2 regions of the Ornithinibacillus salinisoli genome follow, and region 1 is predicted to be linked to the other one. Evidence: a T-box and tRNA genes for the amino acid it is inferred to sense, from the RefSeq annotation. Region 1 holds a T-box; the other holds one or more tRNA genes.
What was found. The T-box of region 1 lies ahead of argS (arginine--tRNA ligase). A T-box ahead of a tRNA ligase gene usually reads a tRNA of that ligase, here a tRNA-Arg.

Region 1 (9,359 bases):
ATTCCCCATTTATCTTTTCAAAATGATGAATAACCTCTAAAATTCGATCTAAGAAGTCGGGATTATCATCCTCTGTATACATTTTTTGTTTTACATATAAATCAGCAGTTGATTCTGTTTGCTCCCTAACTTCTATTTCTTCTACTTCAACAACAATCCCTAATTCTTGTGTTTGCAGAAATTGTGCTCTCGTATCCTCCTTGGAATCATGATCAATTTTAACAATAGACATATATTTCTCTTCATTTCCTTCATTAATTGCTTCTATTTGTTTTTCATAAAGTTCTAGAATGTACTGTTCATTCTCCTGTTTTTTTTCTGCTGCATTTTCTTGGTTATTTGCTCCCTCTGTTATCGTCTCTTCGTTTTCTATCTTCCCTTTATCATTCGTACAGCCTGATAAACACATAATAAAAATAACAATAAAAACGGTAAAGAGCTTCACAGACATATTCCTCCCCTTCACACTATTGTGATTTAGTGAGGATAACAGAATCCGTTATTGTCGTTTAGTGTAATCACTGAATGGAGTATCCTCTAAAATTCCGTTACAATAATGATACATATGTATGAAGAAGAAAAAACTTGCCTCCACATGTGAATAGATATCCTCAAACATTAAACTTGCAGTCGATGTACTAATGATTAAAGTCTGATACCAATGACGATATTCGTTTAAGACAAGTTGAGTACGTTTAATAGCTTTTTAACTTCATAGATGACTAATAAAGAATGTTATGAAATGATTGTTTAAGTGACAATGGAAAAATAGATCCGATGAATTCCGTATAAAAAATATCGAGTGAACAATAAGTTTTAACGATAATATGTATTTGTAAAGGAGGGAAATGAATGTTACAAGAATTCAATAAATTAATGGATTACATCGAAACACGTTTAACGGAAGAAATCTCTGGAAAAGATATTTCAAAAATTGTAGGACTATCTGATTATCATTTTAAAAGAATGTTTTCGTATTTGGCTGGAATGTCATTGAATGAGTATATCAAAAACAGGAGATTATCCGTTGCGAATGTTGAATTAAATAACGGAGCAAGAGTGACAGATATTGCCTACAAATATGGTTATCAATCTATAGAAGGATTTTCAAGAGCCTTTCGTGAATGGAGTGGTTTTTTACCTTCAGAAGTAGCTAAAAACAAAATTCAAAAATCATTTCCCAAATTTTCATTCTTTATAGATATAAGAGGAGGAATATCCATGGAATTCAAAGTGGAAAAAAAAGAGAAGTTTAATATTATAGGTGTATCGAAAAGAGTGCCAATTCAATTCGAAGGTGAAAATAATGCTATCATAGAATTGGCCCAGTCAATTACCGAACAACAAAGAAATGAAATGCATCAATTAGCTGATTTATATCCTCATCAAGTCTTAAATGTATCTTATGATTTTGATGATGGTTTCTTGGAAGAAAAAGGCTACTTAACTCATATGATTGGTTTTGCAACTACAAAAGAAAATCCATTCGATGATTTAGAGCAAATTTCAATTGAAGAAAGCTTATGGGCGATTTTCCCTAATCAAGGACCATTTCCTGTTACTCTCCAAGAAACTACAGCAAAAGTTTATTCTGAATGGCTGCCTTCTTCAGATTATGAAATAGCAGATAAACCTGGAATTTCTTTTACAAAGCACAACGGTACATCGGAAAATGTATATAGTGAAATTTGGATGCCAATAAAGAAAAAAGTTTAGCGATAAACTTGGGTGATTATTTTATTTACAGAAGTTAGTCCGGTAAGTTTTCATGTAACATATTAGACTAGTCAATTGATATTGACTAGTCTTTTTGACTTTGATGAAAAATCAACACTTATCGCTAACAGAACCAAAGCAATAAGAATATAACTTTTGCCCCATGCTTGTTTTATCCAAACATCAATTACCTTTCTGGAATAGGTATACTTACTGGAATATCGAATAGCCACAGCCAAAATATTGTCATAGGAACACTTATAATTAAAGTAAATAGTGGTTTCTTATAATGGAGCCTCAAAAAAGGAAACATAATACAATCAAATAAAGCACTCCATCCCAAAGACCATCCGTACTTATATATAATGCTTCCTTGTAACATTAAAACTATCTCTACTCCAACATATAGTCCGATCCAAAATAAATAGTGCATGAATATTTTCTTTTTACCCTGACCATCCGGATAACGTGAAAGAAACATGAGTGCGGTTAATGGAAATGTAATCAATGTATAAGTCATTTCTAATATAGAATGGTTAAACCAGGTAATGTCAGGAGTTAATTGCCATAACCAATGCGAAGCACAAAGAAAATTATATGTAAGGTTTCCTAACGCTATAAATTGCATGGTAGTATAGAACTTTTTCCATTGAAAATAATCCTTTCTTACCCATACAGCAATAATACTTATAATCGCAAGTAAAATGTGCATTACATTCTCCCTTTATGTTTTCCCTTATTGTTTCCATACCAAAGAAAATATTATTCGGAAAACAAAAAAAGGTGCCAGGCACTTGTCAATTTTTGACAAGTGCCTGGCACCTATAATTCATTAATGTCCAGAAGCCTTAGACAGTCCACCTATTTTCTTCTTCAGGTGATTACTTTCCTCATTTAATCCAGTATAAGTGACTTTAATATTGTTTTGTTCAAATTTGGTCTCGATTTTATCCAATACTCCGATAGCAGAATCATCCCATAAGTGGGCATTGGATAAGTCGATTTCAACTTCCTTCACGGAATCATTAAAATCCATTTTTTCTAGTAAATCATTAACTGAAGCAAAGAAAATTTGACCATGAATTTTGTATACTTTTTTAGTTCCATCCAATGCGACTATCTCATTGACCTTCACTTTAGAAACTTTCGCAGCAAAGAATATAGCGCTTAATAGTACACCTGCTAAAACACCTTTTGAAAGGTCGTGTGTTACAACAACAGTTCCAACAGTAATTACCATAACAATTGCATCTGTTCTAGGTAATTTATGAAGAGTACGTATTGAGGACCAATCAAACGTTCCAATTGATACCATTATCATCACACCAGCTAATGCTGCCATTGGAATCTGAACTACGACTCCACCTAAAACTACTATCAAGAACATTAGGAACACCCCTGCAACTAGTGCAGAGAGTCTACCTCGTCCACCAGACTTGACATTAATAACCGATTGACCAATCATTGCACAACCTGCCATTCCACCAAAAAATCCGGAGACAATGTTTGCTATACCTTGACCGCGACTCTCTTTATTTTTGTCACTTTCCGTATCTGTCATATCATCTACAATACTTGCTGTTAATAATGATTCCAACAGACCTACAATTGCAAGGGATAATGAATAAGGGAAAATAATCATTAATGTTTCAAAAGTAAATGGAATAGATGGCAATAAAAATACAGGTAATTCCTGTGTTAAGTTGCCTAAATTTCCTACTGTACGCATGTCAAAATTTGCAAAGATAACAATAGCTGTTACTACGATTATTGCTACAAGTGTAGATGGGACTGCTTTCGTAAACCTCGGTAAGATATAAATAATTGCTAGCGTTAAAGCCACCATAGCATACATGATCCAACTTTCCCCTACAAAATGTTGTAGCTGGGAAGTGAAAATCAAGATTGCTAATGCATTCACAAAACCAACCATAACGGATCTAGGAACAAACTTCATAATGCTGGCTAGTTTAAATACCCCGAATAATATTTGTAGTACACCTGTTAAAATAGTTGCAGCTAATAAATATTGTAACCCATGATCTGCAACTAACGTTATCATCAATAATGCCATCGCACCAGTTGCAGCAGAAATCATTCCCGGTCGTCCACCGACAAATGCGATTACAACTGCAATACAAAATGATGCATAAAGACCAACCATAGGATCTACACCAGCAATGATAGAGAATGCAATTGCTTCTGGAATTAATGCAAGTGCAACAACGATTCCCGCTAAGACATCACCACGTATATTTCCAAACCAGTCTTGTTTTAATTGTTGTACGTTCATGTTAGCACCTCTCTTATTTTATTTGCTTTCTTAACGTTAACACGATGTCAACGTTGTTTGCCGTTTAGAACAAGATGAATCATACCATATTCGTCCCACGCTGCAAAACGCCATGGAAACGCAATCATTTACAATTTACTTTCAAATTCTATCATTTTCTTTAATTTACTATGCAAATATATAGAAACACAAAAAAGATATATTTGATTATAATGGAGTATAATGGAGTATATTTGGCGGGCTATATTTTTATAAAAAGCATCTTCTGTGTTATGATACAAACATGATAATTATTTGGGGGCGACCTTATGGAAAGAGAAATAATGACGGTTGCACAAGTCGCTGAATACTTGCAACTAAGCGAAATGACTACATATAAACTAGTCCAAGAGGGAAAAATCCCCGGCTTTAAAATAGGGAGACATTGGCGAGTCAAAAAAGAAGATTTAAATGAATTTATTGAACGATTAAAAAATGGTGAGCGGATCTAATGAATAACCCGAGTTATATTGACCAATATAACTCGGGTATTCTTTTTTCATCACATCTCTTCTGGAGCTTCAATTCCTAGTAATCGTAGTCCTTCTCTCAATACTAGTTTTACGGAACACACTAATGATAGTCGAGTATGAATCATACTACTATCTAATATCTTTACAGATGCATAGTATTTATTAAATGCTTTTGATAACTCTATAACAAACTTAGCCACTTTAGAAGGATCATACTCATTCATAGATCGCTCAACAATGTGAGGAAAAATCATCATTGTACTAATAACTGGCCAAGCTTCGGGATCAACTATCTTCTTCTCTCCTAAATTCTCTTGATATCCTCCCTTTCTTAAAAGTGAGCAAGCACGTGCATGTGTATATTGTACATATGGACCTGTTTCTCCCTCGAAGCGTAACATGTCCTCTAATGAAAATTCTATATCATTCATACGATGATTTTTCAAATCATGAAATACCACCGCACCCGTACCTACTTGACGAGCCACTTCATTTTTGGAAGCTAGATTGGGATTTTTTTTCATAATTCCTTGTTCCGCCAAGTCAATTGCTTCTTGTAATACTTCTTCCAATAACACTGTTTTTCCTTTACGAGTAGACATTTTCTTACCATCTTTTAAAATCATTCCAAACGGTACATGTACCATTCCTTCATGCCAGTCAAACCCCATTTTTTCTAGTACTTTAAGAAGCTGTTTAAAGTAAAGTGTTTGTTCATTTCCCACAACATACAAGGATTTTTTAAACTGATAGGTTTTCTGTCGATGTATGGCCGCCGCTAAGTCTCTTGTAGCGTACAGTGTTGTGCCATCACGTTTCTTAATTAAACATGGAGGTAAGTCCTCAATCTGTACTACTTGTGCACCTTCTGATTCTTCAAGAAGCTTTTTCTGCTCAAGAAGTTCGACAACATGTTCCATCTTGTCATTATAAAACGCTTCTCCATCTGACGAATCAAAATGAATTCCTAACAACTCATAAATTTTGTTAAACTCTTTGAGTGATTCATCTCGAAACCATTTCCATAAGTGACGTGTCTCTTGATCACCATCTTCCAATTTTTTAAATGCTTCACGCCCTTGTTCATTTAATGTAGGGTCATTTTCTGCTTCATGATGAAATTTAACATATAGTGCGAGTAACTCTTTGATAGGGTCTTTTCTTACATCCTCCTCGTTTCCCCATTTATGATAAGCAACTATTAATTTCCCAAACTGTGTTCCCCAGTCACCAAGGTGGTTTATTCGTATTGGTTGATATCCACATTTTTCCGAAATAAGTGCAAGTGCATTACCTATAACTGTAGATCGTAAATGTCCCATAGCGAATGGCTTAGCAATATTTGGTGATGACAGGTCAATAGTAACAACGCCACCCTTCCCTATCTCTAGTGAACCAAACTCACCCTTTTGCGAGATAATTTGATTCACGACTTTCGTGGAAACCTCTTGTTTGTTTAGAAAAACATTTACATATCCACCTACAGCAACAACCTCTTCAAAAATAGCTGTTTGTATTTTAGGAGCTATTTCCTGGGCAATTCTATTAGGTGATTTTCTATACAGTTTAGCTAACTCGAAACACGGAAACGCCATATCACCTAACTCTTTACGTTTCGGTGATTCTATCATCAAGCGTATTTCTTCTTTTTCTAAATCTCCATTTAATACTTCCACTAAGAGTTCTGCAAATTGGTTGGTGAAATTCATCTTTATTTCCCTCCTGTAAATAAAAAAACTCTCGCCTCTTCTAATAAGAGGCGAGAGTTTATGTTATCCCGCGGTACCACTCCGATTGTTTTTTATCATCATAAAAAACCACTTTACACTGCTAACGAGGTTAATCCCGGCTTTCCATACTATTTGTTCAAGAAAGCATCTCCAAAGTCCGGTTCATTATTTGTTCAACGCTAGGCTTCCACCAATCCTAGCTCGCTACAGCATCGCAAATAACTACTCTCTTTGTCATCGATTTTTTATATTTTTATTTATTATAGCAATTACCGTAGAAATATCAAGAGATAGATCTAAAACATTTCAAAAACAAGGACATTTAACATACATTTGTTGTCAAAGTCTACTTAACTACAAATTTAGTCTTACTATGACCTTCCTTCGTTTTAGAAACTTGTAGGATTGCCGGAAACATGTTTTTTATTTCTTGTACGTGAGAAATAACTCCGATCATCCTTCCTGATTGTTGTAATTCTATTAGCGTGTCAATCGATTTGTTCAATGACTCTTCATCAAGCGATCCGAATCCCTCATCGATAAACATCGTATTAATTGAGATATTACCTTGAAAGCTTTGAATGACATCTGACATACCTAATGCTAGACATAAAGAAGCATTAAATTTCTCTCCACCAGATAATGTTTTGACATCTCGTGTTTGACCAGTATATGCATCATAAACGTCCAATGCCAAGCCACTTTGTCTACCGTGAGACTCCTGTCGAACACTGCGAATAAGATAATATTGTCCATTAGATAAACGTTTTAATCGTTCATTTGCCGCTTCAATAATTTGTTCCAAATATTCAATTTGCAAATATCGCTCAAATGAGATCTTTTGCCCATTTTGACCTCTAGCAACATCATACAAATCAGTGATGGTAGCTAGTTTCTTTTCATATTGTTCAACCTGTTCGTTCGTATACAATATTTTTTCTTTTAAATTGGAAGCTTCCTCATGATATTCCTTCGATAAATTCAGCTTATTCAATGCCAATTCATATGCCTGTTTATGTTCTTCTACTTCCTGTTGTAATCCGACTAAATCAACTCTCGTTTTATCCTTCAACGATTCCTTCAATTCAATGACCTGTTGTTTAACAATCGTTAGTTTTTCTTTAAATTGTTGAATAGATTCCTTTAAACTGTTACGGTCCCTTTCAGGTATTTTTGCTTGACGATATATTTCCTCAGATTCAAAAGATGCGTTATCAAGTTCTAATTGAAACTCTTTTTCTGCTCTAACTGCCTTGACTTTCGTTTCTTCCAACTGCTTTTCTGCATGCGTCAAATTTGATGTGACTTTCATTCCTGTTTCTTTTGCTTGCTCTAACGTTTTTTGTGCATCTTCCCATGATTTATCAAGTAGTTTTTTACGTTGGTCGGTTTCACTAATTTCCTGTTCCAATTTGGATAACACACGAACTTCTTCTGGAATGTTACGTAATCGTTCTTCATATACTGCTTTATCTGTTTTATAAGCAGTTCTTAACTCCTGATAGTCCTTATCAAAGGCTTCCTTCTCAGCTTCCATTTTCTTTAATTCTAGAGTTGATTTTTCAAATTGCTCTTTTTGCTTATTCAGTTCTTCACGAAGCTTATCCAAATACTTTACTTCTTCACCGAGCTTTTTGCCTTCTTCGATTAATTGTGCATTAACTGAATCTACTTGATCAATTAGAATATTGAAACCAGCCAATTCTTCTGCTTTTGCATTTATTTGGGATAAGTTAGCTTTATCTTCTGCAATAGCACTTCGATAAAGACTATCCATTTCATCTAATTCTTTTTTCAATTGCTCTAGCTCTTCCTTGGATACGATGTGATTATCATGAAAGGCTTTATTCGGATGCTCCACACTTCCACAGACAGGACAGGATTCACCTTCACGTAAATGAGTTGCTAGAATAGTTGCCTGACTATTCATCCATGCATTTTCCAATTCAAGATACTTTTCTCTCACTTTACGATAATTATCCTCTTTTATGGTAACATCCTTTTTTAAATCAGTTTGTGACTTTTTCAATTGAAGATAATCTCTTAAAATCTTTGCCTGTTCCCTCATATCATTAAGTTTTTGTCGTTTTTCATGCAATTTACTAACTTCTTGATCCATTAGTTTTATTTGCTTATTATTTTCTTCTGCTGCTTCCTTCTTTCGTTCCAGTGATTCCTTTGCTTTATCTAAATTGTCTTTTGCCTCTTTACCTTTTTTTCGTAGTTCTTCCAATTGCCTTTCCCGCTTGGAAATATCTTTTACAGTGGGTAAAAAATCCTTTAATTGGTCGAGTCTCTTGGAGATTTCTTCCCGATGAGTTTTCTTATTTTCTTCTTGTAGATAAACGTCTTGTGCTTGTTTAAGCTGTTTGTCTGCCTTCTCCTTCGCTAACTTTACTTCTGCTAATGCTTTGGTCTTTAAATTTTCCTCTTTTCGCCATTCAATTGCTTGTTTTTCATATGCTTCGATTTTACTAGCTCGTTCCGCTTTTTCTAATTGCTTTTCTTTTGTGCTAATTGTTGGCAATTGTTCCTGTAAACTCTTCAGTTGACTTTCTTTCTGATCTAAATCAACAAAACGCTCATTTAACGCTTTTGCATTCGAATAATCTTCTTGTTTTTTACCGTGTGCTTCATATGCTTTACGATAAATTTCTTGATCCACATTTATTTGCTCCTTATAGAAAGAAGCTTCATCTTCTAGACCACTAACAATCTGGTTGACATTATAATGTTCTTCAGATAAAAACTGAAACAATAATGAATCTTCTCGTTTAGGTAAAGCTGCACTTATGTTTTGCACAAATTGTTTTCGCATTTGCTCGGATTGCTTAAATTCTTGTTCAATCAAACTCTTTTTATGTTTCAATAATTCATTCATTTGTTTATACGACTCTGTTTTAAAAAGTCTCCGTAATATTGCCTCTTTGTTCTCCGTTTGTGAAGTTAATAGTTTACGAAATTCACCTTGTGGTAACATTACAATCTGCTTAAATTGATCCTGTGTCAGCCCAATTATCCGTTCAACCTTTTTATCGATCTCACTCACTATTTGCCTGTCAACACAAGGGACCTCTCTCCCGTCCACTTTTTCGTAAAACTCGTACT
Region 2 (9,359 bases), on a different contig from region 1:
TAATATCATATTGTTCGGCAATAGCAGCGATATTTTCTTCCGCAATTAGCTCTAGATGGTTTTCCAATAAATCTTGCAAGTAGGCTTCATCGTTACCGTTATTTCTTAATTGCAAGAGAATACATTCGCTTAGTGTTCTAGCACCAATACCAGCAGGTTCCAGTGACTGGATCAGCTGTAGCGACTGCTCCACTTTCTCCATACTAGTATGACATCTTTTTGCCCATTCCTCTAAGCTTATGTCTAAATAACCGGTGTCTGCTAAAGAATCAATTCCAAAGTAAACAATTGGCTTCATATCTTTAGCTATTTTCAGCGTATATAATTGTTCTTTTAGCTGATCATACATGGAAAGTTTACGTTCATTTATTTCTTCGTACGAGACTTGATCTGAGTAATTTTTTTTATAATTTGCAAACTCATAATCAAAATTCACTTCTTCTATTAATGGGTTATCCTTCGATAATTGTTTAATATATTCAATTAGTTCCAAACTAGAAAATTGAAGCACATTAATTGCCTGAATGAGAGATTTATTCATTTTTTGTTGTAGGATTTGCTCATGGACAATTTTTTGCTTCATTATTTCACCCCAAATAAGTAAACTGACCTTATATTTATAGTTATTATACGAAATTAAGTTACTATCAACAAATAATCACCAAATATATCCCACACCTACAGTCAGCAGAACACCACTAATTAGTGATAGCTCAAATAGCAATTTAATAATCTGTTACACTATTTTCTTTTCGAACGCATACCTTTCAAATTAGTGATATCAGCCGCTTTTAGAAGATAATTGTAATGTTCACTTTTCACATCATATAAGGCAACTTTTCCTTCAGCATTATAATGAATTCCCCACCCATATTTCTTAACTAATGGAGAAGCCCTAAAACAAGCTTTTGGTTTGTTGAAAAATTGTTCTCGTAATTCATCTACATTTTTTGCATCTATTTGATATTTAATTACATAAGTATTAAATTGAACATCTTCTTGACTATATTTATAAGGATTATTACGGATTAAGTCATATTCAATCGAAGCTATCGTTGGCTTGTGATTTCTTGGGAGAGGTACAGAAGCTGAAGTTACCGGTGAATCTTCTGAGGTTGTAATAAAAGTGTTTGTGTAACTCATTAAATCCCTTCCTTTCAAAATAGTAATACAATAATTCTTGAAAATGTCATTTTCCACCACAGAAGTCACCCACTGCCCAATCCTTATTGGGATACTTCTTCTCGAAATTCCCTGTTTTCTTAAAGGCAATATAATAAAGGAAACTCTAATAGAGTCTCCTATCAACTATACCACAATAATCGTTTATTATTTCTTTGCAATGATCATGTATATCCCATCAGCCGGATGCAGTTTCTGTGTTACACGAAGCCCCGCATGCTTCATTTCTTGTTCCATAAGTGATGAAGTAACTCTAGGATGTTTTTCAGTATGGTTATCTTTCTTTTCCAATTCAATGCATACGAAATATCCATCGGTTTTTAGTACTTTTATAATTTGCTTTAGTGAAGTAGTTAAATCCTTGACCTCATGTAAAACTAAGGAAGCTAACACAAGGTCAATTGAATTATCATTCAAAGGAATATCATCAATACTACCTTTCAACGTTTTGACATTTGTTATATCTTCTTTTTTTGCCTTGGAAATTACAATGTCTAACATTTTAGAATCAATATCTAATGCATATACTAACCCATCCACTATTTTAGCAGCCGGAATCGTAATATAACCTGTTCCTGCACCTAAATCTAAGATGTTATCATTTTTATTAATAGGGAGCATACGTAGCAGCTGTTCTGGCGGTAAACCTCCTCTTCTTTCAGGATTATCGAGGAATTCAACTTTTTTTATAAAATGTTCCATTTCTTTAGTATTGTACTTTCTTTTTCCCATATGAATCATTCTCCTTTTAATTTAAGTGTAGTGAATTACTTCAAAAGTCCTCATTTATTAGATCACTTACAACTCCTATAGCTGCTCTACTACCCTCACTTGCAGCAATAATTAATTGAGCTGGTGAGAAGGTATTATCTCCACTAGCATAGATTCCTTCCATATTCGTACGCCCAAAATCATCTGTTTCAATTCCTCCCATCTCATTCATGGCACATCCTAATGTTTGAGCCAACGATGATGCTTGCTTTAGTTCACCTGCGATAAAACCTCCTTCTCTTTCGATTTCTTTCCCATTCTTAAACTTAACCTTTTCCAAGTGGCCATTGTCACCTTGTAAACTTTCTATTTCCTCTTCCATGACTTTGATATTTTTCTTGGTTAATAATTCCTTCTGCTCCTTAGAGAAAATATTTTTCCCATTTGTACAAACAACAAGGTCTTTACTCCAATTAGAAATCATTTTCACCCTATGCATCGCACGCTCATCTTCTGAAATAACAACTAATCGGAGATCTTTTAATTCCCATCCATCACAAAATGGACAAACGAATAGGCTCGAACCATAAAAATCATGAATTCCTTCAATACGTGGCAATACATCTTTAAGACCTGTAGCTAAAATAATCTTTCTAGTACGGTAATAATCCCCGTTGACTGTTTGAATGATAAAGGTTCCATTTTCTTTTTTTATATCCGTCACTCGTTGATTTTCAACCGATAGATTTGGATAATTCATTAACTCTTCCTTAGCAATACGTTTAAACTCTGCAGGTTTAATACCGTCTCTTGTAATAAAACCGTGAGATTCATGAGTAACAGCATTTCTAGGTTTATCTTCATCAAACAGCATGATATTCTTTTTTGCTCTCCCAAGCACAAGTGCAGCATTAAGTCCTGATGGACCTCCTCCAATAATTACACAATCTAACAACATTTTAGCTGCCTCCTTAAATTAAATATATTAAAGACTCTTAATATCTATAATTGAGATAAAAAAATTAATGTGACTGCTCACAGTTTATTTCATGATTCTTTGTCGACTCAATTTGTCTGGCAATATCAATAACGTATTTTTGGTCTAATTCTTCTGCCATCTTTCTTTCTGCTTCCATCATCACATTTTCAATTAAACATTCGCCATTCTTAAAATCATCATGCTCTAGTGAACAGCTAAATAAAGTTGTCTTCCCTTCAATAGCATGTATGACATCTAAAAATGAAATTTCACGAGAACGTTTTACAATACTATATCCTCCATTAACACCAGGAGTTGATTCAATAAGTCCTGCTTTTACTAGTTTTGTTAAAATCTTTGACAGGTATGTTGGTGATAAATCTTGGATTTTAGCTAATTGTTCGACTCCAACAGACTTGCCCTTTGGTGTTAAAGTTAAATATACCATTGTGTGTAACGCATAATTTGTGGCTTTAGAATACTTCATTACAGTTCTCCTCACAGATATATTAAAGACCTTTAATGTCTGTAATTGATTTTAAACTAAAATAAACAAAAACACAAGATATTTACTAACGACTTCTTTTAATACAGCACGAAGTGAAACTTACTAAGCTACAGAACGTATATTTAGAAAGGAGTAGTGGGAAGTGAATATTTTAAATAGAGGTGGGTTGATGCTTTGAAATTAAGTTATAAGTTTTATTTTAGAATTATGTTAATTACATTAGTTATAATTGGAATCCTTCAATTCTTCCAATTACCTGAATATCTCAACTATATTTTGTTGGTTGTTGCCATTCTATTTGCCGTATTGGGTTATACCACAAAATTTCCCAAAAAATAGTGAAGTGTGTTTGGGATTGTAAAGGAAAGTTTTAAATTTATTGGGAGAGCATCGAATTATGGAATAACTTTTTTTGTGAAATAGGTGTTAATTTAATTTTAAAGCAACCTTGTGTAGACAACGCTTCGATAGAGAATTTCTTTGATATTTTATAGCATAAATGTTTTATGGGGAAAAACTATTAAGTTATGAAGAATTAATAAGACAATTAGAAGAATATATCTGCTGGTATAACAATGAACGATCAAAAGTAAAACTGGCCGGATTGAGTCCAGTCGAATACCGAACTCAATCAGCCAATCAACTGCATTGCATTATAAAACTCTAACCTTTGGGGTAACCACCAAAGTAATCTTTAGGCGGATACTTTTAATATTCATCTAAATCATTTTCAACAAAACCATAAACATATTCATCGATTTCGATGAATGTGTCTATACTAACTGCGAATTTCATTACCTCAACTGGAAAGGAATATCCAGGAGAGTTACCATCAATCACATGAGTAACGGCACAAATTGAGGTCTCAACTCCTAATTCCTTTTTTATTTCATTGATGGTGTCAACTTTATCTTTGAAAGTATCAACGATTTTTTCTAAACCCATTTCAAAATCAATTGTTTCAATAGCCCCTGTACTATATATCCATTCTGTAAAAGTAGATCGTCTTTTAGGTGTATTCCACTCCCCAACTTTTTTGGTATCCGTCGGTGTGATTCCTAATTTTTCCGATATAGCAAACAAGGAAAAGTCCCAATTAGGTTCGTGTTTTCTAAAATTTAAATATATTTCAATTGATGTTTTTTTACTCATAATGTTTAACTCCTTCGTCAACCTATTATATCATAAGGGTATAGGACGATAGCCATCTGTTGTCAAGTAGATAACGATTGGACCGATACAGTATGCACGTCTATTTCTATGAATTATTAAAGTGGTAATTCTGTTCATCTAGTATCTTACACTTTTAAAAGACTCGAAAATAATTGGCGAGATCAGTCAATTATGAGTTATGGCCGAGATACAAACCACAATTACATGATATTAATGACATTCAGAATATGAGCTAAAAGGGGAGGGATAAAAATGAAAAAAACAATTATTTCTGTGATCTTAATAGCTTTTTTTACTGTAGGTACACTATTAGCAATTTTGAGTATTGATAACATAGAGGAAAGTGCACCTAACACACCTCAATATAGTCCAGAAGCTTCTGCTGATTGGCCAATTTATGATTTTAATACACTAATGAACGAAAAAACAGACTTGGTTGCCTTTATCACTGTCGAATCAGTTGAAGATAAAAAAGTAAGTGAAGAAAAACTAAATGCCAAATTAGCAACTTTAAAAATAACTAAACTTTTATATGATAACCGAAACTCCATAGATATTTCAGATACTATACTATTAGATCAGGCTTTTGAATATGTAAATGTTGGAGAATCTTATTTATTGTTCCTTGAAAAAAAAGTGGACTATTATTATGAAGTAGATGGACATTCCAAAATCAAAGAAATAAACGGTAAATATCAAGTGAACATTGAAGGGATTGAAGGTTCATTCACTCAAAAGACATTTGAAGATAAGTTCACAATAACCTTGCAAGAAATTAAAAAAGAATAAAAACACAAATAAATATAAATAGAGGTGGCATCTCCCTCTTTTTAAGAAACATTAGGGCATCGCGATCCATATCCATACAAACTACTTATACGTACTCACATATCATCCTACAATTCAAGAAGTCGCTGCAACAAGCATCCAAAAATCACTGTATCAGAAAAAAGAAAGTGAACCTGAGAATGTCATTTCTATTGTTCAAAATAAAAAAAAGCAAGGGAAGAAAAAATCTCTCCCCTTGCTTTAATCAATTTTATAAAACGCGCCCAGAGGGATTCGAACCCCCGGCTAACCTGGTACCGGAAACCAGTGCTCTATCCAGCTGAGCTATGGGCGCATATTTGAAAAAGGACACATACGCTATTATAACGTTTTCCACATGTATAAACAAGTATTTTCTTATTCCCCACGTTTATTTTTCACATGTTAAGGGTATGATGGGAAGTATATTTGAATGAAACTAATCCGTACATAAGAAATTTGTCAAACGTTTTTGTTTGACCTTCATTGACCTTTTAGTTATGATAAAAATAGATCCAATCTTAATGGATGAACGTATAGAATAAGGAGGATTTTACAATGAATTTAATACCAACAGTCATTGAACAAACAAACCGTGGAGAGCGCGCATATGATATCTACTCACGACTATTAAAAGACCGAATTATTATGCTAGGTAGTGCTATTGATGATAATGTTGCTAACTCAATTGTTGCGCAACTACTATTCCTAGAAGCAGAGGATCCTGATAAGGATATTTCTTTATACATTAATTCACCAGGTGGATCTATCACAGCTGGTATGGCTATTTACGATACCATGCAATTTATCAAAGCAGATGTATCAACAATTTGTACTGGAATGGCAGCATCAATGGGTGCATTCCTATTAGCAGCTGGTGAAAAAGGTAAGCGTTTTGCACTGCCAAATAGTGAAGTAATGATTCACCAACCATTAGGTGGTACACAAGGTCAAGCAACAGATATTGAAATTCATGCAAAACGTATTATTGAAATGAAGAGGAAGATGAATGAAATACTATCTGAACGTACTGGTCAACCAATCGAAGTAATCGAGGCTGATACAGAACGAGATAATTTCATGACAGCGGATAAAGCTGTGGATTATGGTTTAATTGACCGAATTCTTACTCGTAAAGAAGATAAATAATACAAAAAATGGGTGATCTCTAAAGTGAGACACCCATTTTTATTATCCTTATGTTATTTAATTCACAAACAAATGTATGCGTTAATTCCCCTCCACAAAGGACACTAAGTGATGGATTGCTTCATCTTCATCGGAACCATCTGCAATCAACTTAATTGTTTCTCCAGATGTTATTGCTAGGCTCATTAAACCCATGATACTTTTGGCATTTACTTTTCGATCTTCCTTTTCCAAAAATAAATTTGCTGCATAACGGTTTGCCTCTTGAACAAATTGTGCAGCTGGTCTCGCCTGTAATCCTGTCTTTAGCTCAACTTTTACAGTCCTCTCAACCAAATTACTCATCCCCTTTTAATAGTAAGCGTTAACATAAGATGTAAAAAAGATTGGCTAATTGTCACTATCATAATTAGCCATATATTCTAAATAGTATCGCATTTTAAATTAACGATATTATACCATGAATCATGTTGCAATGGAACATATTTTACCAAAGATTAACTTCCCCTTTTTTTATCTTTTCAGCGAATTCGTCAATCTTCTTCAATCGATGATTTACACCCGACTTTGAAATTTTCCCACTAGAAACAAGTTCACCTAATTCCTTCAAGGAAACATCCTCATGTTGCACTCGTAATAAAGCAATTTCCTGAAGTTTTTCGGGCAAAGCATCTAAACCAACCGTTCTATCAATAAATTGGATATTTTCAATTTGTCGAAATGCAGCACCAATTGTTTTATTTAAATTTGCTGTTTCACAATTCACGAGTCTGTTTACTGAATTCCGCATATCTCGAACGATACGTACATCCTCAAATTTGAACAGCGCGTTATGTGCACCAATAATGCTTAAAAACTCTGTGATTTTCTCTGCTTCTTTCATATAAACAATATATCCATTTTTCCGCTCCAAATTTCGAGCATGTAGAATAAACATATTTAATAGTTCACATAAAGCATCATTATGTTCTTCATGAAAATTAAATATTTCCAGATGATAGGAAGAGGTTTCTGGATTGTTAATAGAACCTCCTGCTAAGAAAGCTCCACGTAAATAAGCTCGTTTACAGCAATCTTTTTCCAAATACTTAGGCGAAATTGTACGAACAAAAGAAAAGGCTCCCTGTAGTATATCCAAATCAGATAAGATTTTATCTACACTATTTTTCAACCGAACAATGTAGACATTATTTTTCTTTAGTTTCATCTTCTTTCGGACGAGGAGTTCAACTGGATATGGATAGTTTTCTTTAACTAAAATATATATCCTACGGGCAATCGCTGCGTTTTCCGTTTGTACATCCAGAATGTACTTTTGCTGAGATCCTAACGAAATAGTTCCATTCATCCGAATGAGAGCCGCAAGTTCAGAAAGTGAACAGCATTTCTCCACTTCAATCCCAGTTAATTCCTTCTTTATTTCTGAAGCAAAGGACATAAGCTCCTCTCCTTTACCAAATTAATTTACTGAATAAGGGAGTACAATAGTTTAGCAATTTTTCGTGTGTCATGACGTAGCATTGCTTTCCTATGGTCAATAATGTCTCCTTCAATAATTTTCAATCCCATGTTTAATAGTCTTTCTGTATCATATTCGACAGGTTCAGCATTTTCTTCTGCATATAAGTCACGGATGGAACGGTCAATTGGCTCATTGTGAACAACAATGGAACCAATGCTATCATCCCCAATATGATTAAAAATTGCTTGTACATGATCTGCGGCAGTGAATCCTGTTGTCTCTCCTGCCTGAGTCATGACATTACATACATAAACCACTTTCGATCTTGCTCTTCGTATAGCGTCATCAATCTGTGGAATAATTAGATTTGGCATGATGCTAGTAAATAAGCTTCCAGGAGAAATGACAACCAGATCAGCATGTTCAATTGCTTCAATGGCATTTGGTAAAGGTTGAACATCCTCTGGGTTAATAAAAACACGCTTGATACTTTTTCTGGCAAGTGGAATATTCGACTCCCCTGCCACTATGGAACCATCATGCATTTCCGCATGCAGTGTCATATTTTCATTAGAAATAGGAATTATTTCTCCTTTAACATTTAAAACGCGAGAAATTTCCTTTATCCCTGTATAGAAATCACCTGTAATAGAGGTCATTGCTGCCAATAATAGATTTCCCATGGAATGTCCTGAGAGTCCGTTCCCAATTGAAAAGCGATGTTGGAATAATTGGATAATCATTGGTTCCACTTCGGAAAGCGCGGCAATTACATTTCGAATATCACCCGGAGCAGGCATTGCCATTTCATTACGAATTCTTCCGGTACTTCCACCATCATCAGCAACAGTTACAAGGGCAGTGAGCTGAATAGGTAAACTTTTTAAGCCGCGTAGCAAAACTGGCATACCAGTCCCCCCACCGATAACAACAATACGCGGCTCTCTCTTATTCGTCATGTTAATGGCCCTTTCTTTTCTCGATATCACGATGACTTACGTGTGCAATATAATTACTAGCTAATTGCTTAGAAAAATACTCTGCCAATGCAACCGAACGATGCTGTCCCCCAGTACATCCAATAGCTACTACTAGCTGTGATTTTCCTTCTTTTTTGTATTGAGGAAGCATGAATTGCATTAAATCTAGTACCTTTTCTTGGAACTTTTGAGTATCCGACCATTTAAAAACATAGGAGGATACGTCTGGATTCAAGCCAGTTAAAGGTTGCAGATTTGCTACATAATGAGGGTTTGGTAAAAATCGAACATCAAACACTAAATCCGCATCTATAGGGAGTCCATATTTAAATCCGAAGGAAACAAAATGCACAGAAAAAATTTCTTCTTTTTCTTCATCCGTATAGGCATTTATTATTTTGTCTCTTA

Region 2: it encodes a tRNA-Arg, which carries the amino acid that the T-box ahead of argS (arginine--tRNA ligase) is inferred to sense. The anticodon was not compared.

Annotation. Positions count from the first base shown of each region.
Region 1 is NZ_JBHUMI010000043.1:48,546-57,904, forward strand. Features, by position in the region: gene ACFSTA_RS19505 (hypothetical protein) at 1-451, opposite strand, end outside; gene ACFSTA_RS19510 (AraC family transcriptional regulator) at 853-1,716, shown strand; gene ACFSTA_RS19515 (CBO0543 family protein) at 1,904-2,428, opposite strand; gene ACFSTA_RS19520 (SulP family inorganic anion transporter) at 2,549-4,009, opposite strand; gene ACFSTA_RS19525 (helix-turn-helix domain-containing protein) at 4,318-4,500, shown strand; gene argS (arginine--tRNA ligase) at 4,551-6,230, opposite strand; T-box leader at 6,274-6,498, opposite strand; gene ACFSTA_RS19535 (AAA family ATPase) at 6,598-9,359, opposite strand, start outside.
Region 2 is NZ_JBHUMI010000017.1:250,399-259,757, reverse strand. Features, by position in the region: gene rpoN (RNA polymerase factor sigma-54) at 1-583, opposite strand, end outside; gene ACFSTA_RS15245 (DUF6157 family protein) at 742-1,143, opposite strand; gene ACFSTA_RS15240 (class I SAM-dependent methyltransferase) at 1,330-1,914, opposite strand; gene ACFSTA_RS15235 (NAD(P)/FAD-dependent oxidoreductase) at 1,955-2,851, opposite strand; gene ACFSTA_RS15230 (Rrf2 family transcriptional regulator) at 2,916-3,359, opposite strand; partial or broken gene ACFSTA_RS15225 (IS3 family transposase) at 3,931-4,047, shown strand; gene ACFSTA_RS15220 (DUF4279 domain-containing protein) at 4,089-4,532, opposite strand; gene ACFSTA_RS15215 (hypothetical protein) at 4,806-5,342, shown strand; tRNA gene ACFSTA_RS15210 (tRNA-Arg) at 5,601-5,676, opposite strand; gene clpP (ATP-dependent Clp endopeptidase proteolytic subunit ClpP) at 5,919-6,509, shown strand; gene ACFSTA_RS15200 (HPr family phosphocarrier protein) at 6,591-6,845, opposite strand; gene whiA (DNA-binding protein WhiA) at 6,997-7,947, opposite strand; gene ACFSTA_RS15190 (gluconeogenesis factor YvcK family protein) at 7,974-8,930, opposite strand; gene rapZ (RNase adapter RapZ) at 8,932-9,359, opposite strand, start outside.